3 regions of the Streptomyces sp. NPDC005202 genome follow, and region 2 is predicted to be linked to each of the others. Evidence: predicted binding sites of a transcription regulator. Region 2 holds the regulator's gene; each other region holds the start of a gene.
The links. Region 2 encodes HrcA, which represses chaperone genes, less so after heat shock. Its sites were predicted from a motif close to TTNGCACTCNGNNNNNCNGAGTGCNAA; they were not measured.

Region 1 (6,179 bases), on a different contig from region 2:
GCCGCGCGTTGTACGCCTCCTGCTTCCACTGCGAGTAGCGGAAGATGACCGGGAACTCCGGCGAGACAACCTCGCGGACCGCCGCCACGATCTCCGCCGCGAACTTCGTCCGGGCCACCGCGTCGCCGCCGTAGGCGTCCGTACGGCGGTTGGTGCCCGCCCACAGGAACTGGTCGAGCAGGTAGCCGTGGGCGCCGTGCAGCTCCACCCCGTCGAAGCCGATGCGCTCCGCGGCGGCGGCCGCCTCGGCGAACGCGCCGATGACGTCATCGATGTCCTGCTGCGTCATCGCCCGGCCCGTGCCCTCGGTGCCGTCGATGCGCAGCCCGGAGGGGCCGACCGCGGGCGCGTCCGGGAACGGCGGCTGGCCCTGCTGCCGGACCATGCCGATGTGCCACAGCTGCGGCACGATCCTGCCGCCCGCCGCGTGCACGGCCTCGGCGACCTTCGCCCATCCCGCGAGCTGCTCCTCCCCGTGGAACCGCGGCACGCGGTCGCTCTGCCCTGCCGACTCGTGCCCGACGTAGGTGCCCTCGGTGACGATCAGCCCTACGCCCGCGGCGGCGCGGCGGGCGTAGTACGACACCACGTCCTCCCCGGGGACGCCGCCCGGCGAAAACATGCGCGTCATGGGCGCCATCACGATCCGGTTGGGGACGGTGAGGCCGTTCAGCGTGAGAGGACGGGACAGGATGCGGGCCGCGCGGGAAGCGGACTCGGTTGCGGTGGCGGTCACGTGGCGGACTCCTCGGAGGCGTGATGAGTACCAGCTGGTATGTGCACGCGCATTACTGCACACAGGCGTCAACTGCCCCACCCGGTACGGCATTCCGCCGTCCGGCGCCACTTGCTGTGATCCGGAACACGCCCGAGGGCGGCACCCCCTGCTTCCAGGGAGTGCCGCCCTCGGCACGGAAGGGACGGTTCCGATCCTCGAAGATCCTTCGAAGGATCAGAAGTCCATGTCACCGCCCGGCATGCCGCCGCCGGCCGGCGCGGAGGCCTTCTCCGGCTTGTCGGCGATGACGGCCTCGGTGGTGAGGAACAGCGCGGCGATGGAGGCGGCGTTCTGCAGCGCGGAACGGGTCACCTTCGCCGGGTCGATGATGCCTTCCTTGATCAGGTCGACGTACTCGCCGGTCGCGGCGTTCAGGCCGTGGCCCGGGGTCAGGTTGCGCACCTTCTCGACCACGACGCCGCCCTCGAGGCCGGCGTTGATCGCGATCTGCTTCAGCGGGGCCTCGAGCGCGAGCTTCACGGCCTGGGCGCCGGTCGCCTCGTCACCCTCGAGCTCCAGCTTCTCGAAGACCTGGGAGGCCTGCAGCAGGGCCACGCCACCACCGGCGACGATGCCCTCCTCGACGGCCGCCTTGGCGTTGCGGACGGCGTCCTCGATGCGGTGCTTGCGCTCCTTGAGCTCCACCTCGGTGGCGGCACCGGCCTTGATGACCGCGACACCGCCGGCGAGCTTGGCCAGGCGCTCCTGCAGCTTCTCGCGGTCGTAGTCGGAGTCGCTGTTCTCGATCTCGGCGCGGATCTGGTTGACGCGACCCGCGACCTGCTCGGCGGAGCCGGCACCGTCGACGATGGTGGTCTCGTCCTTGGTGATGACGACCTTGCGGGCGCGGCCCAGGAGGTCCAGGGTCGCGTTCTCCAGCTTGAGGCCGACCTCCTCGGAGATGACCTCGCCGCCCGTGAGGATGGCGATGTCGCCGAGCATGGCCTTGCGGCGGTCGCCGAAGCCCGGGGCCTTGACGGCGACGGACTTGAAGGTGCCGCGGATCTTGTTGACGACCAGGGTGGACAGGGCCTCGCCCTCGACGTCCTCGGCGATGATCAGCAGCGGCTTGCCCGACTGCATGACCTTCTCAAGGAGCGGGAGCAGGTCCTTGACCGCGGAGATCTTGGAGTTGGCGATGAGGATGTACGGGTCCTCGAGCACCGCCTCCATGCGCTCCATGTCGGTCGCGAAGTAGGCGGAGATGTAGCCCTTGTCGAAGCGCATGCCCTCGGTGAGCTCCAGCTCCAGACCGAAGGTCTGCGACTCCTCGACGGTGATGACGCCTTCCTTGCCGACCTTGTCCATGGCCTCGGCGATGAGCTCGCCGATCTGGGTGTCGGCGGCGGAGATGGAGGCCGTGGAGGCGATCTGCTCCTTGGTCTCGACCTCCTTGGCCTGGTCGAGCAGGGCGGCGGAGACGGCCTCGACGGCCTTCTCGATACCGCGCTTCAGGGCCATGGGGTTGGCGCCGGCGGCGACGTTGCGCAGGCCCTCCTTGACCAGCGCCTGGGCCAGGACGGTAGCGGTCGTCGTACCGTCACCGGCGACGTCGTCGGTCTTCTTCGCTACTTCCTTGACCAGCTCGGCGCCGATCTTCTCGTACGGGTCCTCGAGCTCGATCTCCTTGGCGATGGAGACACCGTCGTTGGTGATCGTGGGGGCGCCCCACTTCTTCTCGAGGACGACGTTGCGGCCCTTGGGGCCGAGGGTCACCTTGACGGCGTCCGCGAGCTGGTTCATGCCGCGCTCGAGGCCGCGCCGCGCCTCCTCGTCGAACGCGATGATCTTGGCCATGTGAAGTGGTCCCTCCAGGACTGGGGGTGATTACTTCGGACCGCGCCCGCGCCCGCGACGGACGGCCCCGACCGGTGGTTCCTTGCCCCACCTGGTCCGTGGCCTCACCGACCCGGTCCTTCATTGTCACTCTCACCTTCAGAGTGCTAACGCCAATGATTAGCACTCGCCCCTGCCGAGTGCAAGCGCCTCGGGGGATCGGCGGCGGCGCTCAGCCGCGCGCGAACCGGGATCGGCAGATGCGCTCAGCCGCCGCGACCAGGGAGCGTACGAGCGCGGGAGCAGGCGCGCCCGGGTGTGCGTGCAGCCGTCGAACGGTCCCGGACACGCCGAAGGGCTCGCACCCCATGGAGGTGCGAGCCCTTCGGCAGAAGACGTTGCTTGCGGTGGTCGCGCGATTCAGGCCGTGACGCGGACCATGTCGGCCTGCGGGCCCTTCTGGCCCTGCGAGATCTCGAACTCGACCCGCTGGCCCTCTTCCAGCGTGCGGTAGCCGTCCATCTGGATCGCGCTGTAGTGGACGAAGACGTCCGCACCACCGTCGACCGCGATGAAGCCGTACCCCTTCTCCGCGTTGAACCACTTGACGGTGCCCTGAGCCATGCCTAACTCCCCTATTACTGGCCCTTGCACAGATCCACACTTCGCGGATCCGGGTCAGACCTCACCCCCCATGGATTTGGGGGCGTGCGCCGGAACGCGTCGACCGCGGCTGAATGTATCTGTCCAACTGCCGTCTGCAACAGGTCAATCGGACGAGAATTCTGGACGTGGCCGGTCCGGAATGTGGTGAGAATTCACCTGAATTCAGGGCAAGTCGGGCCCCACAAAGGCCACAAAAGCCGCAAAAAACCCGCGCACTTTGGCTACTTCTTGTCGGGCACGCGGGAGGAATCCAGGGCTTCCGACCCGGGGATCAGAAGCGCGTTCCCCAACTGTACCGCGCTCAATCACGCTGAATTGCCCCCTCCGCTTCTCTCACGGAGGGGGCAATTCGATGAACTCTCGGTGACGAGCGTTACCGAAGGTAACGATCAGCCGCCGGCGACTGCCGGAATGATGGAGACGCCCGCGCCGTCCGGGGTCGCGGTCTCCAGGCCCTGCTCGAAGCGGACGTCGTCGTCGTTGACGTAGACGTTGACGAAGCGGCGCAGCTTCCCCTGGTCGTCCAGCACGCGGGCGGCAATGCCGGTGTGGTTCTTCTCCAGGTCGGCGATGACCTCGGCGAGGGTCGCGCCCTCGGCGGTCACCTCGGCCTGACCGCCGGTGTAGGTGCGCAGGATGGTGGGGATGCGAACGGTCACGCTCATACGAGGCCAGCCTCTCGGAAGGAGTCCAGGGTCGGACGGATCGTCGCGGTGAGGCCGGTGCCCGCCACCGCGTCCAGGGTCTTCAGGCCGTCGCCGGTGTTGAGGACGACGGTCGTCTTCGCCGGGTCGAGGACGCCGCTCTCGATCAGCTTCTTCGTCACGCCGACCGTCACACCGCCCGCCGTCTCCGCGAAGATGCCCTCGGTGCGGGCGAGGAGCTTGATGGCGTCCACGACCTGCTCGTCGGTGACGTCCTCCACGGCACCGCCGGTGCGGCGCGCGATGTCGAGGACGTACGGGCCGTCGGCCGGGTTGCCGATCGCCAGCGACTTGGCGATGGTGTTCGGCTTCTGCGGCCGGACGACCTCGTGGCCGGCCTTGAAGGCGGTGGACACCGGCGAACAGCCCTCGGCCTGGGCGCCGAAGATCTTGTACGGCTTGTCCGCCACCAGCCCGAGCTTGATGAGCTCCTGCAGACCCTTGTCGATCTTCGTGAGCTGGGAGCCGGAGGCGATGGGCACGACGATCTGGTCCGGCAGCCGCCAGCCCAGCTGCTCGCAGATCTCGTACGCCAGGGTCTTGGACCCCTCCGCGTAGTACGGCCGCAGGTTGACGTTGACGAAGCCCCAGCCCTCGCCGGCCGGGTCGCCGATCAGCTCGGAGCAGAAGCGGTTCACGTCGTCGTAGTTGCCCTCGATACCGACGAGGTCGCCGCCGTAGATCGCGGCCATGACGACCTTGCCCTGCTCCAGGTCGTGCGGGATGAAGACGCAGGAGCGGAAGCCGGCGCGGGCGGCCGCGGCGCCGACGGCACCGGCCAGGTTTCCGGTGGAGGAGCAGGACAGGGTGGTGAAGCCGAAGGCGCGGGCGGCCTCCAGGGCCTGGGCGACGACGCGGTCCTTGAAGGAGTGCGTCGGGTTGCCGGAGTCGTCCTTCACATACAACCCGCCGGTCACGCCGAGCTCGCGGGCGAGGTTGTCGGCCTTGACGAGCTTGGTCCAGCCCGGGTTCAGGTTCGGCTTTTCGGCCACGTCCGCGGGGACGGGCAGCAGCGGCGCGTAGCGCCAGATGTTCGCGGGGCCCGCCTCGATCTGCTTGCGGAGCTCCTCGGTGTCGTAGGCCGAGAAGTCGTAGGCGATCTCCAGGGGGCCGAAACACTCCTCGCACGCGAAGACCGGGCCGAGGGGCACGCGGTGGCCGCACTCGCGGCAGGACAGCGCGGCGGCGGGACCGAGGTCGACGGTGTCAGCGGTGGTTGCAGCGGTCTGCACAGCCATGTGAGGCGAGGCCCTTTCTCCTCATCTTCCTCACGACGCATCTCGCCGTGAGACGGATTTGGCACCTTCCCTAGCCGGGAGCCTCGCAATGGATGGACGAGAACCGGCTGGAGGGTTGCCGGGGCTTCATCGGGCCGTGTCCCTCTGCCCCTCTGGATGAGCGGTATGCGGTTGTGGGTGGCGGTGACCCGCGACATGCGATGGTCATCCGCGTTGTTCAAGACTGTAACCGAAGGCCAGGACAGTTGAGATAGTCGTCCGAACCGCGAGACGGATCACCCGACTGTGTGAATCCGTACTGTGATTTGAACTGCAGTGAGGAGCCGCAGACCGTGCTGGAAGAAGTCGAGCGCTGGCTGAGGACACGCTCCTGGTCCGTGACCGATCGCCCGCTCTACAGGATCCTGGCCGCCAAACGCGCGAGCGGCTCGTCGGTCAGCGTCGTGCTGCCCGCCCTCAACGAGGAGGAGACGGTCGGCGACATCGTCACCGTGATCCGTCACGACCTGATGCAGCAGGTCCCGCTCGTCGACGAGATCGTCGTCGTCGACTCGGGTTCCACCGACCGCACCTCCGAGGTGGCCGCCGCCGCGGGCGCCCGCGTCGTCCACCGCGACGACATCCTGCCGCGGATCCCGGCGGTCCCGGGCAAGGGTGAGGTGCTGTGGCGCTCCCTGCTCGTGACCGAGGGGGACGTCGTCTGCTTCATCGACGCCGACCTGAAGGAGTTCTCCTCCGACTTCGTCACCGGGATCGTGGGCCCGCTGCTCACCGACCCCGACGTCGACCTGGTCAAGGCCATGTACGACCGTCCCCTGGGCTCGGCGGCCGGTCAGGGCGGGCGCGTCACCGAGCTGATGGCGCGGCCGCTGCTCAACATGCACTGGCCGCAGCTGGCCGGCTTCGTGCAGCCGCTCGGCGGCGAGTACGCGGCCCGCCGCTCCCTGCTGGAACAGCTGCCGTTCCCCGTCGGGTACGGCGTCGAGCTGGGCATGCTGGTCGACGCACTGCACCTGG
Region 2 (6,179 bases):
TCACCACGCCCTCGATCCAGCGGCCGCGCCCGTCCGTGAGCACCACGTCCTCGCCGGGCCGCAGCCGCTTCACCGAGACCGCGTGCCGTCCCTCGGCGCCGTCGAGCACGAACTCCGGCCCGATGCCGTCGAGTTGGTCGACGACGAACACCGGGGCCGTCACCGCACCTCACCCCCCGACGCGGGGAAGGCCGACAACGCTGTCCTGGCGGCCTCGAGTTCGGCGGCCAGTACCTCCACCAACTGCCCCGCGGGCAGCTCACGCGCCATCCGGTGGCCCTGCCCCGCCCACAGCGCCATGCCCTGCGCGTCGCCCGCCTCGGCTGCCGCCTTGCGCAGCGGGGAGGTCAGGTGGTGGATCTCGGGGTAGGCGGCGGGCGCGTACGGGCCGTGCTCGCGCAGGAAGCGGTTGACCAGGCCGCGGGCCGGCCGCCCGGAGAACGCCCGCGTCAACTCCGTACGGGCGAACAGGGGATCGGTCAGCGCCTGCTTGTGCAGGGCGTGCGCGCCGGACTCGGGCGTGCCGAGGAACGCCGTGCCGAGCTGGGCGGCGCTCGCGCCCGCGGCGAGCACGGCGGCGATCTGGCTGCCGCGCATGATGCCGCCGGCGGCGACGACGGGGATGCTCACCGCCTCGTGGACCTGGGCGACGAGCGCGAGCACGCCGATGCCGGAGCCGTCGTTCTCCGGCAGGTCGCGGTGGGTGCCCTGGTGGCCGCCGGCCTCCACGCCCTGCGCGATCACCGCGTCGGCCCCCGCCCGCTGCACGGCGAGCGCCTCCTCGGCGGTGGTCGCGGTGACGAGGACGAAGGTGCCGGCCCACTGCAGGGAGTCCACGACCTCGCGGGCGGGGACGCCGAAGTGGAAGGAGACCACCGGCACCGGGTTGTCCAGGAGCACGGCGAGTTTGGCGTCGTAGCCGTCGTCGCGTCCGCTGTCCGGGTCGCCGAGCTCGGTCTCGTACCAGGCGGCCTCGCCGGCCAGCTGGTGGGCGTAGAGGTCCACGGCGCCGCACTCGGCGTATTCGGGCTGCGGCATGAACAGGTTCACGCCGAAGGGGCGGCCGGTCAGCCCGCGCAGCTGCTTGATCTCCTGGTACATGCCGTCCGCCGTCTTGTACCCGGCGGCGAGGAAGCCCAGCCCGCCCGCCTCGGACACGGCGGCGGCGAGCTGCGGTACGGAGACGCCGCCCGCCATGGGGGCCTGCACGATCGGATACGGGAAGAGATCGGTCAGCGCGGAGGACATGACCGCATGTTGTCACGTCCTGTGAACAAGTCCGAATCCGGCCGTCCCCCTGGCCGGGCCAAGGGGACGAGGGTCGGATCAGCGCCCGTTGAACGCGTCCTTCAGCCTGGAGAACAGCCCCTGCTGGCCCGGCTGGAACTGGCCCTGCGGGCGTTCCTCGCCGCGGAGTTTGGCCAGCTCGCGCAGCAGACGCTCCTGCTCGAGGTCGAGCTTGGTCGGGGTCTGCACCTCGACGTGGACGATGAGGTCGCCCCGGCCGCCGCCGCGCAGGTGCGTGACACCGCGGCCGTGCAGCGGGATCGACTGGCCGGACTGGGTGCCCGGGCGGATGTCGACCTCCTCCAGGCCGTCGAGGGTCTCCAGCGGCACCTTGGTGCCGAGGGCCGCCGCGGTCATCGGGATGGTGACCGTGCAGTGCAGGTCGTCGCCACGCCGCTGGAACGTCGGGTGCGGCAGCTCGTGGATCTCGACGTACAGGTCACCGGCGGGACCGCCGCCGGGGCCGACCTCGCCCTCGCCCGCGAGCTGGATGCGGGTGCCGTTGTCGACACCGGCCGGGATCTTCACGGTCAGGGTCCGCCGGGCGCGGACGCGGCCGTCGCCGGCGCACTCCGGGCACGGGGTGGGCACCACGGTGCCGAAGCCCTGGCACTGGGGGCACGGGCGGGAGGTCATGACCTGGCCCAGGAAGGACCGGGTGACCTGCGACACCTCGCCGCGGCCGCGGCACATGTCACATGTCTGGGCCGTCGTCCCCGGTGCCGCGCCCTCACCGTTGCAGGTGTTGCACACGACCGCCGTGTCGACCTGGATGTCCTTCGTCGTGCCGAAGGCCGCCTCGTCCAGCTCGACCTCGATCCGGATCATCGCGTCCTGGCCCCGGCGCGTGCGCGAGCGCGGCCCGCGCTGCGACGCCGTGCCGAAGAACGCGTCCATGATGTCGGAGAAGTTCCCGAAGGCACCGGCCCCGAAGCCGCCCGCCCCGGCACCGCCCGACTGTGAGAGCGGGTCGCCACCGAGGTCGTAGACCTGCTTCTTCTGCGGGTCCGACAGCACCTCGTAGGCGGCGTTGATCTCCTTGAACCGCTCCTGGGTCTTCGGATCGGGGTTGACGTCCGGATGCAGCTCGCGCGCGAGCCGCCGGAAGGCCTTCTTGATCTCTTCCTGCGACGCGTCGCGGCGCACGCCGAGTACGGCGTAGTAGTCCGTGGCCACTTACGACTCCGCCAGGATCTGTCCGACGTACCGTGCCACTGCGCGTACCGCTCCCATCGTTCCCGGGTAGTCCATGCGGGTCGGTCCGACCACGCCGAGCTTGGCGACTGCCTCGCCGCCCGAACCGTAGCCGACCGACACGATGGACGTGGAGTTGAGTCCTTCGTAGGCGTTCTCGTGACCGATGCGCACGGTCATGCCCGGATCCTTCGTCTCGCCGAGCAGCTTCAGGAGCACGACCTGCTCCTCCAGCGCCTCCAGAACGGGGCGGATGGTGAGGGGGAAGTCGTGGGCGAAGCGGGTCAGATTGGCGGTGCCGCCGATCATCAGCCGCTCCTCGTTCTCCTCGACGAGCGTCTCCAGCAGGGTGGACAGCACCGTCGACACCGTGCCCCGGTCCTCGACGTCGAAGCCCTCCGGCAGGTCCTCCACCAGCTGCGGCACGTCCGTGAAGCGGCGGCCGGCGACCCGGCTGTTCAGCCGCGCCCGCAGGTCCGCCAGGGACGTCTCCCCGAAGGGGGCCGGGCAGTCGATCATCCGCTGCTCGACCCGGCCGGTGTCCGTGATCAGCACGAGCATCACGCGCGCGGGCGCGAGCGACAGCAGCTCCACGTGCCGCACGGTCGAGCGGGTCAGCGACGGGTACTGCACGACGGCGACCTGCCGGGTCAGCTGCGCGAGCAGCCGGACCGTCCGGGCCACCACGTCGTCGAGGTCGACGGCGCCGTCGAGGAAGTTCTGGATGGCGCGCCGCTCGGGCGCGCTCATCGGCTTGACCTCGGCCAGCTTGTCGACGAAGAGGCGGTAGCCCTTGTCGGTGGGGATGCGCCCGGCGCTGGTGTGCGGCTGGGCGATGTAGCCCTCGTCCTCCAGGGCCGCCATGTCGTTGCGGACCGTGGCCGGCGAGACGCCGAGGTTGTGCCGCTCGGTGAGGGCCTTGGAGCCGACCGGCTCCTCGGTGCCGACATAGTCCTGGACGATGGCGCGCAGCACCTGAAGCCTTCGTTCACTGAGCATCGCGCACACCTCCAGAACGCGTTCCTCGGCTCCTCGCCTGGCACTCGGCGCATACGAGTGCCAGCTTTACCCGGCCCAGTGTACGGCCGTCGGGTACGCCCCCGGCAAGGCCGGTCCCGCGACGGCCTGCGACATCGCGCCGGGGATGCTGTACCGCTAGCGTCGCCGCATGACGGTGACTTGGGAAGGGCTGGGGTGGGAGCAACTGGCACCCGGGGTGGGGCGGTGTCGGCTTCCGGTGTGGGACTGCACGGCGGGGCTGGTCGTCGGGGAGGGCTCCGCGCTGCTGATCGACGCGGGGTCGAGTCTGGCCGAGGGCGCGCGGTTGCGGGCGCAGGCGCAGGAGCTCGCCGGCCGCCGTGTGACGCTTCTCGCGCTCACGCACCCCCACTTCGACCACGTCTTCGGGGCGGCGGCGTTCGCGGGCGCGGAGATCTTCGCCGCGGCGGGCGCGGAGGAGGTGTTCGTCCAGGATCGGGAGGGGCTGCGCGCGGACGCGGTGCGCAACGGACTGGGTACCGGGGCGGCCCAGGAGGCGGCGGACGCCCTCGCACGTCCCCGCCATCAGGTCCGGGAGCGGTGGACCCTCGACCTGGGCGGCTGCCGCGAGGTCCTGCTGGTGAACGTGGGCCCGGGACACACCGCGCACGACCTCGCGGTCGTGGTGCCGGGCGAAATTCCGGTGGTGTTCTGCGGCGATCTGGTCGAGGAGTCCGGCGAACCCCAGGCGGGCCCGGACGCCGTACCGTCCCGGTGGCCCGCCGCCCTCGACCGGCTGCTCGGCCTGGGCGGCGAGGACGCGCTGTACGTGCCCGGCCACGGAGCGGTGGTGGACGCGGAGTTCGTCCGGGCGCAGCGGGACGCCCTGGCGGCACGTTTCGGCGTGTCGCGCTGATCGGGTGCGGGGTTCTCCATATCGTCACTCGAATGCGCCAGTACTCGCCCGACCTGACCCCGCCGTGGAAGAAGCCCGGTTCCGTCCCTGAGGTCCCGGCGGAGCCGGGGCTGGTGGTCGAGGAGCCGGGAACCGGGTTCTGCGGCGCGGTGATCCGCTGCGAGGCCGGCACGGTCACGCTGGAGGACCGCTTCGGCAGGCACCGGGTGTTTCCGCTCCAGCCGCGGGGCTTCCTCCTGGAGGGCCGGGTGGTGACGCTGGTGAAGTCTTCTTCGGGGCCGGTACGACCCACCCGTACGGCATCCGGTTCGGTCGCCGTCCCCGGCGCACGCGCGCGCGTGGCCCGCGCCGGGCGCATCTATGTGGAGGGCCGTCACGACGCCGAACTGGTGGAGCGGGTCTGGGGCGACGACCTGCGCGTCGAGGGCGTGGTCGTCGAGTATCTGGAGGGCGTCGACGACCTGCCCGCCATCGTGGCCGACTTCGCCCCCGGCCCGGACGCCCGCCTCGGCGTCCTCGTCGACCACCTGGTGCCGGGCACCAAGGAGTGGCGCATCGCCGAGTCGGTGACCAGCGAACACGCCCTGGTGGTGGGCCATCCGTACATCGACATCTGGGAGGCCGTGAAGCCGTCGTCGCTCGGGATCGCAGGCTGGCCCCGGGTCCCCCGCGGCCAGGACTGGAAGACGGGCGTGTGCCGGGCCCTGGGCTGGCCGGAGAACACCGGCGCCGCCTGGCAGTACATCCTGTCCCGGGTGCGGTCGTACAAGGACCTTCAGCCGGAGCTGCTGGGCAGGGTGGAGCAGCTGATCGATTTCGTGACCGAGCCCGCGTAGCTCAGTCCACGAGGTCCCGCACCACCGCGTCCGCCAGCAGCCGGCCCCTGAGGGTCAGCACCGCCCGGCCCTCCTCGTACGGCTGCTCCTGGAGGAGTCCGTCCGACAGTGCCCGGCGCGCGGCGGCAAGCCCCTGCTCACGGAGCAGCTTCAGCGGCACCCCCTCGCGCAGCCGCAGCTCCAGCAGGATCCGCTCCACCCGGCGGTCCTCGTCCGTGAGGATCTCCCGGCCGGCGCCCGGGGAGCGGCCCGCGGCGAGGGCCGCCGCGTACGCGCCCGGATGCTTCACGTTCCACCAGCGCACGCCGCCCACGTGGCTGTGGGCGCCGGGGCCCGCGCCCCACCAGTCGGCGCCGCGCCAGTAGAGCTCGTTGTGGAGGCAGCGGCCCGACTCGGAGGTGGCCCAGTTGGAGACCTCGTACCAGTCGAAGCCGGCCGCGGACAGGGTCTCCTCCGCGATCAGGTAACGGTCGGCGTGCACGTCGTCGTCCGTCATCGGGATCTCACCGCGGCGGATGCGGCGGGCGAGCTGTGTGCCCTCCTCGACGATCAGGGCGTAGGCGGAGATGTGGTCCGGCCCGGCGCCCAGGGCCGCGTCCAGCGAGGCCCGCCAGTCGTCGTCCGACTCTCCGGGGGTGCCGTAGATCAGGTCGAGGTTGACGTGCTCGAACCCGGCCGCCCGCGCCTGAGCCACGCACTCCTCGGGGCGGCCCGGCGTGTGCGTGCGGTCGAGGATCCTCAGCACGTGCTGCTTGGCGCTCTGCATGCCGAAGGAGATCCGGTTGAAGCCGCCCTGCCGGAGGGTGGCCAGGTAGGCCGGGTCGACCGACTCCGGGTTCGCCTCCGTGGTGACCTCCGCGTCGGCCGCGAGGCCGAACTCGTCGCGGATCGCCCGCACCATCCGTACCAGGTCGTCCGCGGCCAGCAGCGTGGGCGTACCGCCGCCGACGAAGACCGTGCGGACCTCG
Region 3 (6,179 bases), on a different contig from region 2:
TTCAGCTTCTTGACGTTGAAGGGGAGTTGGTCGGTGATGTCGTAGGCGGAGGCGTAAGGCGTCGGGCGGAGCTCGTCGGCCGTCACATACGCGATGGTCTCGTCGATGAGGCCCCCGTCGAGTTCTTCGGCGACCTCGGCGACCAGGTGGGCGCGGATGACGGCGCCGTCGGGTTCGTACAAGTAGCGGCCCACAGGACGGACTTGGGGGTTTGGGAGGCCGCGGCCGCGCAGGGTGCGCGGTCCCGGGAGCAGGGTCGCCCGCACCAGTCCCGGCTCGGTGCCGAACCACAGCACCGCCTCCTTCACGTCCCCGCCGTCGGAGATCCACTCCGCCTCGGCCTCGGCGGGGACGGCCTCGTGGGGGATGCCGGGGGCGATCTTCAGCGCCGCGCGGGGTGCCTTGAGCGCCGTGTCCACCGCCCACGAAAGGGGCGGGGAGTACGCCTCGGGGTCGAAAATCCGGCCGCGTCCACCGCGCCGCGCCGGATCCACGAACACGGCGTCGTACGGCGAGGTGTCGACGTCCGTGACGTCCGCCTCCCGGACCTCGATCAGGTCGGCGAGCCCCAGCGCCTCGGCGTTCGCCCGCGCCACGGCGGCCGTCAGCGGGTCCCGGTCCACGGCGAGGACGCGGATCCCGGCGCGGGCGAGCGCGATCGCGTCGCCCCCGATCCCGCAGCACAGGTCGGCGACGGAGGTCACGCCGAGTTCCCGCAGCCGCCCCGCCCGGTACGTCGCCACCGTTGTCCGGGTCGACTGCTCGACCCCGTTCGGCGTGAAGAACATCCGCTCCGCGTCCTGGGCCCCGAACTTCGCCGCCGCCCGCTGCCGCAGTCGGGCCTGCCCGAGCGCCGCCGACACCAGTTCGGCGGGGTGCTCGCGGCGCAGGCGGGTGGCGACGGCGAGTTCGTCGGCCGGGTCGGTGCCGCGCACCTCGTCCAGGAGGGCACGGCCCTCGGGGGTGAGCAGCGAGGCGAAGGCGTGGAGGTGGTCGTTCACCGGCTCATTGTGGGCCAGTCGGTGGATGGTGCGCCTGCGGCCGCGGTGTCGGCCCCGGTTCCGGGCGGTGGCCTGGGAGGATCCGGCACCATGCGAGTAGTAGTACAAAATGACAAAAAGTGTGACAGTGGGGGCGCGTACCGCACGGCGGGGATCCCCGGCGGTCTCGCGGCCCTGGCAGTCGCCGCCCTCGCCGCCGGCTGCGCGCAGCCGGACACGCCCGTACGGCCCGCCCACGGCCAGCAGCGCCTCCAGGCGCCCCCGGCCCGCGCCCTCGACTCCTACGCCACCCGGCTGCACGCCTCCTACGAGACCCGCGCGGCCGCCGCCAGGCGCTGGGGCCTGAACAAGGTCCCGCTGACGCCTCCACCGCCGCCCGCGCAGAAACCGAGGATCACCGCCCGCGAGGGCTTCGAGGTGGACCAGCAGGAGGAGCTGAACCTGCCCCCGGTCTTCACCACCATCCCCACCAGGGACAGGGTCGTCTTCCTCACGATCGACGACGGCGAGGAGAAGGACCCGGCGTTCCTGAACATGATGCGGGACCTGAAGATCCCCTACACCGCCTTCCTCAGCAACTACCTGGTGAAGGACGACTACGGCTACTTCCGGAAGATGCAGGCCTCGGGGGTCACCCTCAACAACCACACCCTCCACCACCCCTACCTGCCCGGCCTGTCCTACGAGGAGCAGAAGCACGAGATCTGCGACATGCAGGACATCATGAGGCGGCAGTTCGGCAAGCGCCCGCAGGTCTTCCGCCCGCCCTACGGCTCCTACAACCAGGACACCCTGCGCGCCGCCAAGTCCTGCGGCATCAAGTACGCGCCCATCTGGGACGAGGAGGTCTTCGTCGACCACTGGGAGTACCGCGAGACGGACCAGGACCTGCACCCCGGCGACATCGTCCTCACCCACTTCCGGGGCCGGAACGACTGGAAGGGCACGATGCCCGACATGGTCCGCCGGTTCCTGCACAAGGTCACGGCCGAGGGGTACGCGGTGGCCCGGCTGGAGGACTACCTGTGAGGCTGCGGCGCGCGGCCGCGGCCCTGCTCGCGGCCGCGCTGCTGACCGGCTGCGCGCCGTCCGTGGACCCGATCGAGCGGCTGGGCAGGAAGGCGGCCCAGCGGGTACGGCCGCACGGGCCGGCCGCCGAGCAGCCATACCGCCGCTGGGGTCTCGCAGCCCCGCTGGCCCCGGCCCCGAAACCGCCGGCCCGGCCCCGGCTCCCCGGCACGTCGGGCCCGGGGCTGCCCCCGGTGGTGAACCACATCCGCACCTCCGACAAGGTCGTCTTCCTCACCTACGACGACGGGGCGGAGAAGGATCCGCGGTTCGTCGACATGGTCCGTGAACTGCGGCTGCCGGTCAGCATGTTTCTCACGGACAGAGTCGTCGGCCCGGGCTACGGGCACTTCGCGCGGCTGCTGTCGGTCGGCGCGGACCTGCAGAACCACACCCTCGACCACCCCTCGCTGCGCGGCCTGCCCTACGCCGGCCAGCGCGCCGAGATCTGCGGCCAGCGGGACAAACTCAGGTCCCGCTTCGGCGTCCGCCCCCGCCTCTTCCGCCCGCCCTACGGCGCGTACGACGCGACGACCCTGCGCGCGGCCGCCGACTGCGACGTCTCGGCAGTCGTCCTGTGGCGGGCGTCGATGACGGAGACCGGCCTGCACTTCACCCGGGGCCGCGACCTCCACCCCGGCGACATCCTCCTCGTCGCCTCGGACGACGACGACCTCAACGACCTGACCCTCCGCGAACGCACGACGCGGCTGCTCCGCCAGATCCAGGGACGGGGGCTGACGGTGGGGCGGCTGGAGGACTACTTCTGAACCGGGTGACCTGGGTCTTCTGAACCGGGTGACCGGCAGCAACAGGCAGCCACCGGTAACCGCGTCCGCCCGGACGGAGGACCGCTCAGGGGCGGGCTCGGGCGGGGAAGGCGGCGGTGGAATACGCCAACCGGGGCGTGGCGGAATACCCCAACCGGGGCGTAAGGGCACAACACCCGTACGGCCCTACGGAATCCGGTCCTCCGGCCCGCGCTTCGCCCATCCGGGACCGAGCTCCCGGGGACGGTCGCCGCAGCGCCGGGCAGGCTGCACAGACGTACGCCCACCACGAATCCCGGACGACGCGCCGCGGGCAATTGGCACTCCGCTTGACCGAGTGCTAACGACGGTCATAGTCTCGGTCCTGGCACTCCCCCCTGGAGAGTGCCAACTACGCGACGGGCAGGTCCGGCACCCGCGACGACGGATCGACCTGGTCGCCACCTCAGACAGTTAACCCCGTGAGATCTCCGAAGGGGGAGGTCGGATCGTGACGACCGCCAGCTCCAAGGTTGCCATCAAGCCGCTCGAGGACCGCATCGTGGTCCAGCCGCTGGACGCCGAGCAGACCACGGCCTCTGGCCTGGTCATTCCGGACACCGCCAAGGAGAAGCCCCAGGAGGGCGTCGTCCTGGCCGTGGGCCCGGGCCGCTTCGAGGACGGCAACCGTCTTCCGCTCGACGTGAAGGTCGGCGACGTCGTGCTTTACAGCAAGTACGGCGGCACCGAGGTGAAGTACAACAACGAGGAGTACCTCGTTCTCTCGGCTCGCGACGTGCTCGCGATCATCGAGAAGTAGTTCACCTCGAGCGCTTCTGCTCCGAATTGCGCCCCTGGCCCCCGCGACCGATAAGAAGCCGGGCGCCGGGGGCGCCGTTCGTTCACCTTTGCACCCCTGCACCTCTAGATTCCCGAGAGGGCCAACGCTCCCATGGCGAAGATCCTGAAGTTCGACGAGGACGCCCGTCGCGCCCTCGAGCGCGGCGTCAACAAGCTCGCCGACACGGTCAAGGTGACGATCGGCCCCAAGGGCCGCAACGTCGTCATCGACAAGAAGTTCGGCGCCCCCACCATCACCAACGACGGCGTCACCATCGCCCGCGAAATCGAGATCGAGGACCCGTACGAGAACCTCGGCGCCCAGCTGGTGAAGGAGGTGGCGACCAAGACCAACGACATCGCAGGTGACGGTACGACCACCGCCACCGTGCTCGCCCAGGCCCTGGTGCGCGAGGGCCTGAAGAACGTCGCCGCCGGCGCCTCCCCGGCCGCCCTGAAGAAGGGCATCGACGCCGCGGTCAAGGCCGTCTCCGACGACCTGCACGCCTCGGCGCGCCCGATCGACGAGAAGTCCGACATCGCCGCCGTCGCCGCGCTGTCCGCCCAGGACGAGCAGGTCGGCGAACTCATCGCCGAGGCGATGGACAAGGTCGGCAAGGACGGTGTCATCACCGTCGAGGAGTCCAACACCTTCGGTCTCGAGCTGGACTTCACCGAGGGCATGGCCTTCGACAAGGGCTACCTGTCGCCGTACTTCGTGACGGACCCGGAGCGCATGGAGGCCGTCCTCGACGACCCGTACATCCTCATCCACCAGGGCAAGATCTCCGCGATCGCGGACCTGCTCCCGCTCCTCGAGAAGATCATCCAGTCGAACTCCTCGAAGCCGCTGCTGATCATCGCCGAGGACGTCGAGGGCGAGGCCCTGTCGACCCTGGTCGTCAACAAGATCCGCGGCACCTTCAGCACCGTCGCCATCAAGGCCCCGGGCTTCGGCGACCGCCGCAAGGCGATGCTGCAGGACATGGCGGTCCTCACCGGTGCCACGGTCGTCTCCGAGGAGGTCGGCCTCAAGCTCGACCAGGTCGGCTTGGACGTCCTCGGCTCCGCCCGCCGCGTCACCGTCACCAAGGACGAGACCACGATCGTCGACGGCGCCGGCAAGAAGGAGGACGTCGAGGGCCGCATCGCCCAGATCAAGGCCGAGATCGAGACCACCGACTCCGACTGGGACCGCGAGAAGCTCCAGGAGCGCCTCGCCAAGCTGGCCGGCGGCGTGTGCGTGATCAAGGTCGGCGCCGCCACCGAGGTGGAGCTGAAGGAGAGGAAGCACCGTCTGGAGGACGCCATCTCCGCGACCCGCGCCGCGGTCGAGGAGGGCATCGTCTCCGGTGGTGGTTCCGCGCTCGTCCACGCCTCCAAGGTCCTCGAGGGCAACCTCGACAAGACCGGCGACGAGGCCACCGGTGTCGCGGTCGTCCGCAAGGCCGTCGTCGAGCCGCTGCGCTGGATCGCGGAGAACGCGGGCCTCGAGGGCTACGTGATCGTCTCCAAGGTCAAGGAGCTGGACAAGAGCCAGGGCTACAACGCCGCCACCGGCGAGTACGGCGACCTGATCAAGGCCGGCGTCATCGACCCGGTGAAGGTCACCCGCTCCGCCCTGGAGAACGCCGCCTCCATCGCCTCCCTCCTCCTGACGACCGAGACCCTGGTCGTCGAGAAGAAGGAGGAAGAGGAGCCGGCCGCCGCGGGCCACGGCCACGGCCACGCCCACTGACGTCTTACGTCGGCAAGCCTTGAGCAAGGCCCGGCGCCCCTGACGGGGTGCCGGGCCTTCGCCGTGCCTTGTCGGCTGATCAGCCGCCTCAGGAACCTGACGCCCTCCGCGAGCACCGCACGCGCACCGTCCTTGTCCGCCAGCCGAGCCGCGAGGGCGGCTTCCGCGAGCCGCTGGGGCAGGGCCTCGGCTATTTCAGCCCCCGCACGGCACGCACATCGACCTCGGGCAGGGTGAGGCCGGCTCGCGCGTCGGCCACAGCCGCCTGCCAGCTCTGCGCCGTCAGGTCGTCACGCAGCCGGATGAACCGGTCTTCCACGCGCCGGTGCGGCACAGTGACGGAGGAGAGGGAGACGGCCAGGGTGGCGTTCGCCCGGTGTCCGGCCCAAGTCCACCAGCGCACGTCGCCGTCGCCCTCCCGGACGATGACCATGCCCGCCGGGTGCACCGCATCCAGATGCGCTGGTCCTGCGCGGTGTCGGTGTCACCGGAGCCCGGTGGGCACGACGGCCCAGACGATCTTGCCGGGGGCGCCGGGCCGCGGGGCCGTGCCCCACTCCTTGGCGAGGGACGCGACGAGGACGAGTCCCCGGCCGCCGTCCTCCTCCGTCCCGGTTCCGCGTGCCACGGGCAGCCGCTCGCCGCGGGCGTCGCTCACCTCCACCCGTACGTGCCCTGCGTCCTGCGCGCTCAGCCGCAGCCCGGCGTCCCGGCCGGGCACCCGGCCGTGGGTGACGGCGTTCGCGGCCAGCTCGGCGACGACCAGCTCCACGGCGTCGTGGG

Region 1: groL (chaperonin GroEL) is a predicted target of HrcA. The motif match lies at 2,735-2,761, and genes of this name have one in related genera.
Region 3: groES (co-chaperone GroES) is a predicted target of HrcA. The motif match lies at 3,157-3,183, and genes of this name have one in related genera.

What each region holds. Positions count from the first base shown of each region.
Region 1 is NZ_JBEXHW010000010.1:51,204-57,382, reverse strand. Features, by position in the region: gene ABZV31_RS17455 (NADH:flavin oxidoreductase) at 1-736, opposite strand, end outside; gene groL (chaperonin GroEL) at 953-2,575, opposite strand; gene ABZV31_RS17445 (cold-shock protein) at 2,975-3,178, opposite strand; gene ABZV31_RS17440 (MoaD/ThiS family protein) at 3,610-3,885, opposite strand; gene thrC (threonine synthase) at 3,882-5,162, opposite strand; SAM riboswitch class I at 5,181-5,325, opposite strand; gene ABZV31_RS17430 (glucosyl-3-phosphoglycerate synthase) at 5,495-6,179, shown strand, end outside.
Region 2 is NZ_JBEXHW010000001.1:74,161-80,339, reverse strand. Features, by position in the region: gene ABZV31_RS00325 (16S rRNA (uracil(1498)-N(3))-methyltransferase) at 1-163, opposite strand, end outside; gene ABZV31_RS00320 (nitronate monooxygenase) at 160-1,248, opposite strand; gene dnaJ (molecular chaperone DnaJ) at 1,327-2,463, opposite strand; gene hrcA (heat-inducible transcriptional repressor HrcA) at 2,464-3,480, opposite strand; gene ABZV31_RS00305 (MBL fold metallo-hydrolase) at 3,650-4,375, shown strand; gene ABZV31_RS00300 (DUF3097 domain-containing protein) at 4,408-5,211, shown strand; gene hemW (radical SAM family heme chaperone HemW) at 5,213-6,179, opposite strand, start outside.
Region 3 is NZ_JBEXHW010000004.1:234,552-240,730, forward strand. Features, by position in the region: gene ABZV31_RS10190 (class I SAM-dependent methyltransferase) at 1-1,109, opposite strand, end outside; gene ABZV31_RS10195 (polysaccharide deacetylase family protein) at 1,092-2,030, shown strand; gene ABZV31_RS10200 (polysaccharide deacetylase family protein) at 2,033-2,839, shown strand; gene groES (co-chaperone GroES) at 3,330-3,638, shown strand; gene groL (chaperonin GroEL) at 3,771-5,396, shown strand; gene ABZV31_RS10215 (hypothetical protein) at 5,587-5,829, opposite strand; gene ABZV31_RS10220 (ATP-binding protein) at 5,881-6,179, opposite strand, start outside.